2 regions of the Pseudomonas sp. LRF_L74 genome follow, and region 1 is predicted to be linked to the other one. Evidence: predicted binding sites of a transcription regulator. Region 1 holds the regulator's gene; the other holds the start of a gene.

What was found. The regulator LexA, encoded in region 1, represses DNA repair genes until DNA is damaged. The targets are predictions, from matches to a motif close to CTGTNTNNNNANACAG.
Region 2: the regulator LexA is predicted to act here: its motif matches at 1,941-1,956, upstream of recN (DNA repair protein RecN).

The regions. Positions count from the first base shown of each region.
Region 1 covers NZ_CBFFRH010000003.1:150,368-153,780, forward strand. Annotated here, with positions in the region: gene nagZ (beta-N-acetylhexosaminidase) at 1-627, opposite strand, end outside; gene ACSZPK_RS09310 (TetR/AcrR family transcriptional regulator) at 775-1,467, opposite strand; gene lexA (transcriptional repressor LexA) at 1,670-2,281, shown strand; gene sulA (SOS-induced cell division inhibitor SulA) at 2,299-2,769, shown strand; gene ACSZPK_RS09325 (hypothetical protein) at 2,907-3,143, opposite strand; gene ACSZPK_RS09330 (DUF6586 family protein) at 3,213-3,413, opposite strand, start outside.
Region 2 covers NZ_CBFFRH010000004.1:46,961-50,373, reverse strand. Annotated here, with positions in the region: gene fur (ferric iron uptake transcriptional regulator) at 1-154, shown strand, start outside; gene recN (DNA repair protein RecN) at 223-1,896, opposite strand; partial or broken gene grpE (nucleotide exchange factor GrpE) at 2,058-2,630, shown strand; gene dnaK (molecular chaperone DnaK) at 2,729-3,413, shown strand, end outside.

The sequences.
Region 1 (3,413 bases):
GATCGCCGCCAACTGGCCGATCAGGCGCTGGAACGGCAGCATGTCGACGCTGCGGATCTGCTCCAGGCTGCGCTCGTCCACCGGGATCGCCACATGCGAGTCGGCCTCAGCCCAGCCATGGCCGGGGAAATGCTTGCCGGTAGCAGCCATACCTGCTTCCGCCATGCCAGCGATGAACGCGCCGGCCAATGTAGCCGCACGCTCGGCATCGCCAGAAAAACTGCGACTGCCGATCACGGCACTGCGCTGGTGCTCGAGATCCAGCACCGGAGCGAAGCTGAGGTCCAGGCCGACGGCCAGCACTTCGCTCGCCATCAGCCAACCGCACTGGCGCGACAGGTACTCCGCATTATCGTTGCCAGCCAGCGCCAGCATCGCCGGCAACCGCACGAAACCACGGCGCAAGCGCTGCACCCGACCGCCCTCCTGATCCACGGCCAGCAGCAGGTCGGGACGAATCGCGCGGATAGCGGCGCACAGCTCGCGCACCTGGCGCGGCTCCTCGATATTGCGGGCGAAGATGATCAGCCCCCCCACTTCCGGCTGGCGCAATATCCGGCGGTCCTCGGCAGTCAGCCAAGCGCCCTGGATATCGAGCATCAACGAGCCATAGACGGGATCACTCATGAGGGTTTCCTTGGGCAAGTGCGTGGACGTGCGAAGCGCGGCATTGATCCTGTCGGAACGACGGGCACCTTCGACGAATCGAGGAGTTTCGGGAGGTATCGCATAGGGTCGCCAGCTTAGCCGACCCGTTTGCGTGATGCATCCTGGTCAGGCCTTGCCCGCACCATTCTTCTGCCGCGGGCGCAACCGGGCAGAGGCAAGCGCTTCATCCTTGACCGCACTTTCCGAGCGCATGGCGGCGGCGAGGAACGGCACCATCAGGCGCATGACCTGCTCAATCGAGGTATCGACGCCGAAATCATTTTCGGAAATGGCCCGCAGGGCCTTGATCCCGGACATGCTGAACGCTGCGGCCCCCAGCATGAAATGCACGCGCCAGAACAGTTCGAGCGGCGGTATGCCAGGCGCCGCGTCATGCAACAGGATCAGGTAACGGCGGAAAACCTTGCCGTACATATCCTCCAGATAACGACGCAGATGCCCTTGGCTCTGACTGAACGCCAGCCCCAGCAAGCGCATGAAAATGGACAGGTCGTCGCCATTGCGCGGCTTGACCGCCAAGGCCTGGTCGACCAGCATTTCCAGCAACTCTTCAAGGCTGGGCTTTTGCCCCTGGCGAACATCGAGCTCACGCTCCAGGCTCAGGCAGAAAGGGCCGAGAAAGCGGGAGAACACCGCCTGGATCAGCGCCTTCTTCGAACCGAAATGGTAATTGACCGCGGCAAGATTGACCCCGGCCTTGCTCGTGATGAGTCGCAACGAGGTCTCGGCGAAGCCTTTTTCTGCAAACAACTGCTCTGCAGCATCCAATATGCGCTCGACAGTTTCCGACTGAGCCATGACACCCTCACCTGGCGAACAAACGTTTGAAACATACGTTTCACACCAGGGATATGTCAAGACGAACGCGACGATCCGGCTCATTAAAGCACATCGCATGACCAACGGGTCGAGCGCCCCGGCCGGCAGCACAGGCAAAAATTTGCCATTGCCGATTTACTGTATATAATCCCAGCAACTGTATAAAAAGACAGACACCACGATGATCAAGCTCACGCCACGCCAAGCGGAAATCCTCGCATTCATCAAGCAATGCCTGGAAGAGAACGGATACCCACCGACCCGAGCGGAAATCGCGCAGAAACTGGGGTTCAAGTCACCCAACGCCGCCGAAGAACACCTGAAGGCCCTGGCTCGCAAAGGCGCTATCGAGATGACGCCAGGCGCATCGCGCGGCATCCGCATCCCCGGATACGAACCAGAGAGCAACGAAGACGAAGGGCTTCCGGTCATCGGGCGCGTGGCCGCTGGCGCTCCGATCCTCGCCCAGCAGAACGTCGAGGAGTCCTGCCAGATAAACCCGGCCTTCTTCCACCCGAGAGCCGACTATCTATTGCGGGTCCGCGGGATGAGCATGAAAGACATCGGCATCTTCGATGGCGATCTGCTGGCCGTCCACACCACCCGCGAAGCGCGCAACGGCCAGATCGTCGTTGCCCGTATCGGCGACGAGGTCACGGTCAAGCGCTTCCAGCGCGAAGGCAACAAGGTGCTGCTGATTGCGGAAAACCCCGAATTCAATCCCATCGAAGTCAATCTGGAAGAACAGGACCTGGTTATCGAAGGCCTGAGCGTCGGCGTCATTCGCCGCTGAAAGATAAGGAGAGCCTCATGCAGTTCCCGCAGTCGCTGAACCGTACTCAACTCCCTCTGTTCGAGGCTTTCCTCAACCTGCCCTCGCCGCCAACCTTCATCGAGCCAAGCTCGTCAGGCTGGCTCGATGAACCCGAGACATTCAGCGAACTGACGCTCTCCGGTTCGCTCGAACGCTACCGTCGACTGCTCGCGCCGCTACTACGCGAACTGAGCGAGGAACAGGACGCTCGCTGGCTGACCTTGGTGGCCCCGCCGAGCGCCCTGACCCATGGCTGGCTGCGCAACACCGGCCTGAACCTGGATCGCCTGGTGGTCCTACAGCCACGCGCCAGTCAGAGTGCCGTCGACATCGCTTGCGAAGCCCTGCGCCTGGGCCGCAGCCATACAGTGGTGAGCTGGATCGAACTCAGCGACAGGCAGCGCACCCAGTTGAGCAACGCAGCCCGTACCGGTGATACGCAAAGCTTGAACATCAAGTTGATTTGACTGGCGAAAGCCATCGGCACCATCCACTGCCCATGCATTGGCCTGGATGGCCACCTAGGAGACTGCCGATTGGGGCTTTGCGGGGAATGGGTCGGGACGCACAGCCCCCTTTACCTCGAAGCAACGCCCGCCCTATTTCAATGCAACGTGTGCGGCTGCTGATCTTCGTGATCGATCTCGCCATCGGCCAGACGCCCGGCCATCTGCACACCGATATTCAACATGGCCTTGGCCACTTCGACATGATGTCCCTGCAGGAACGCTTTCGCATCGTCGGAAAAATTCAGTGTCACCAGCATTTCTTCATCTTCTGCCCGGCGCAATACGATGCGACCGTCAGGCAGCTCGACGATTTCAAGAAAGGATGTGGACATTACAGGGCTCTCCAATCGTACGGCTAAGTTGAGCGGCCGGATGCCCGCGCTACATGACCGGGGTGATGCTCAGCACTCGCTGAGCGACTCGCGAAAACGCAGTGCGAGTCCTTTGATGTTCTGGCGCCATTCTTCGAGTAGCGCGTGCGACAAGGGTGCAGGCTGCGCATCGACGTCCCAGGTGCGGATGATATCAGCCTTGGCCTCCTTCACCTCACTGGGCGGTAAGAACAAGGCTGCATATGCACCAAGCAAACGCGCCAGCCAGGA
Region 2 (3,413 bases), on a different contig from region 1:
CGGTCACCACGATCACATGGTCTGCGTCGATACCGGCGAGGTCATCGAGTTCGTCGATACCGAGATCGAAAAGCTGCAGAAAGAAATCGTCAAGCGTCACGGCTTCGAGTTGGTCGATCACAATCTTGTGCTCTACGTGCGCAAGAAGAAGTAACCAGTCGAGCGTCTCGATGAAAACGGCAACCCGAGGGTTGCCGTTTTCATTTCTGCGGGCAATGTGTTTCAGCTTTGCACGCTGGTCACCATCTTGCGGGCATGTAGCAGCGATTCTTCGGTCAGGTCGACGCCGCCCAGCATGCGCGCTATTTCCTCGATACGTTGCGATTCGTCGAGGGTGGCGACTGCGGTGCGGGTCTCCTGGCGGTCGCGTTGCTTGTGTACGAACAGGTGTTGATGGCCTTGCGCGGCGACCTGGGGCAGGTGAGTGACGGTCAGTACCTGGCCGCGCTCGCCGAGGCGTCGTAGTAATTGCCCGACCACCTCCGCAGTCGGTCCGCCAATGCCGACGTCCACTTCGTCGAATACCAGTGTGGGTACACGCGAGGTCTGGGCGGTAATCACCTGGATGGCCAGGCTGATGCGGGACAGCTCGCCGCCGGAGGCGACCTTGGCCAGGGACTTCAATGGCTGGCCAGGGTTGGCGCTGACCAGGAACTCGATGCTCTCGTTGCCATTGGGCTGAGGCTCGCGGGACGCGGTGGCTGCCAAGGTAATGCTGAAGCGTCCACCCGGCATGCCCAGGCCTTGCATTTCCGCCTGCACACGTTCGGCCAGGCTTTCGCAGGCATGCAGGCGAATCTGACTCAGCTCGGCAGCCTTTTCCTGGTAGTGGCGCTGGTAGGCGCTGAGCTCTTCACTCAGGCGTTCTACTGCCTGGTCGTCGGCGTTGAGGCTCTCCAGTTCGTCGAGCAGTCTCTGTTGCAGTTCGCCCAGTTCATTGGGCTGGATGCGATGCTTGCGTGCCAGGGTGTAGATGGTATCCAGGCGTTCCTCGAGCATTTGCTGGCGCTGTGGGTCGGAGTCGAAATGGTCGACGAAGCGATTGAGCTCGCCGACCGCCTCCTCGACCTGGATCTGTGCGCTGGCCAGCATGTTGCTCGCTTCGCTGAGGGCGCCGGGCTGGTTGGAGAAGTTCGCCAGCCTGTTGAGGCAGGCGGTCAGTGCCGACAGGACGTTGCCGGCGTCGCTTTCGCTGCACATGTCCAGTACCTGGCGGCAGGCGCCGAGCAGTTGCTCCGAATTGCTCAGGGTCTTGTGTTCTTGTTCGAGCTGCTCCAGCTCGTTGTCGCCCAGCGACAGGTTCTCCAGTTCTTCGAGTTGATAGCTGAGCAACTGGTGGCGTGCGCGCTGCTCGTCGCCACTGTTGCTCAGGCGCTCCAGTTCCTGGCTGGTCTGCCGCCAGCGCTGGGCGGCCAGCTGGACCTGGCGGGCAAGGTCGTGGCTGCCGGCGTATTCGTCGAGCAGGCGGCGATGGGTGTCGGGTTTCAGCAGCGATTGGTGTTCATGCTGGCTGTGGATGTCTATCAGCAGGCTGCCCAGGGTCTTCAGGTCGCCGAGTGGGCAGGGCGTACCATTTATATAACCGCGTGAGCGACCTTCGCTGGTGATCACCCGGCGCAGGATGCATGGGCCGTCGTGCTCCAGGTCGCGCTCCTCCAGCCAGTCCCTCGCTTCGGGAATGTCGTGTACATCGAAGCTGGCGAGGATGTCGGCCTTGTCCGCGCCCGGCCTGACCACGCCGCTATCGGCGCGGTCGCCCAGGGCCAGGCCGAGGGCATCGAGCATGATCGACTTGCCCGCCCCGGTTTCACCGGTGATCACGGACATGCCGCGCTCCAGTTCGAGATCGAGGTGTTCGACGATGGCGTAGTTATGGATGGACAGGTGCACCAGCATGGTGAGCGCTCCCCGGAGTGTGGTCACGGCGACGTGTGTGTGGTCTGTTTATTTATACAGTGTTTTGTTTTGTCCAGGCAATAACCCTTGAAACCGTGCGTCGCGGCCCCATATAGGCGCTCAAGCACGGGAAACGACCCGTCACCGCAACGAATCAGGAGGACCCAATGGCTGACGAACAAAACCTGGATACGCCAACCGAAGACCAGCATGCGCCAGAAGCGCCTGTGGCGGATGACCTGGCGACGCGTGTGCAAGTGCTCGAAGAGCAACTGGCCGCCGCCCAGGATCAGTCATTGCGGGTTGCCGCCGATCTGCAGAACGTGCGCCGTCGCGCCGAGCAGGATGTGGAAAAGGCGCATAAGTTCGCCCTGGAGAAATTCGCCGGCGACCTGCTGCCGGTGATCGACAGCCTGGAGCGCGGCCTGGAGCTGTCCAGCCCGCAGGATGAGTCGATCAGGGCTGTGCGCGAGGGGATGGAACTGACTCTCAAGCTGTTTCAGGACACCCTCAAGCGTTACCAGGTCGAGGTCATCGATCCGCACGGCGCGCCGTTCAATCCCGAGCATCACCAGGCGATGGCCATGGAAGAGAGCATCCATGTCGAGCCGAACAGTGTGCTCAAGGTATTCCAGAAGGGTTACCTGCTGAGTGGCCGTCTGATGCGTCCGGCGATGGTCGTGGTCAGTCGTGCGCCAGCCGCTGCGCCGCCGTCCATCGACGAGCAGGCTTGAAAACGGCCGTTCGAACCCCATCTGTTTAGTCAAGCGAATCAAGCTACCGCGGCCTCTCATGAGCGGCCGCGTTAAAACCAAGTTTCGGAGAGAGTGAAATGGGCAAAATCATCGGTATCGACCTGGGGACCACCAACTCCTGCGTCTCCATTCTGGAAAACGGTAACGTCAAGGTTCTGGAAAACGCTGAAGGCGCGCGTACCACGCCGTCGATCATCGCCTACGCCAACGATGGAGAAATCCTGGTCGGCCAGTCCGCCAAGCGCCAGGCCGTGACCAACCCGCACAACACCCTGTACGCGGTGAAGCGCCTGATCGGTCGCCGTTTCGACGAAGACGTCGTGCAGAAAGACATCCAGATGGTCCCGTACAAGATCGCCAAGGCCGACAACGGCGATGCGTGGGTCGAAGTCAACGGCCAGAAGATGGCGCCGCCGCAAATCTCGGCTGAAATCCTCAAGAAGATGAAGAAGACCGCCGAAGACTACCTCGGTGAGTCCGTGACCGAGGCGGTGATCACCGTGCCGGCCTACTTCAACGACAGCCAGCGTCAGGCTACCAAAGACGCCGGCCGCATCGCCGGCCTGGACGTCAAGCGCATCATCAACGAGCCAACCGCGGCAGCGCTGGCCTATGGCATGGACAAGGCCAAGGGCGACCACACCGTGATCGTCTATGACCTGGGCGGCGGCACCTTCGACGTGTCGGTTATCGAGATCGCCGAAGTCGATGGCGAGCACCAGTTCGAAGTGCTGGCCACCAACGGTGACACCTTCCTCGGCG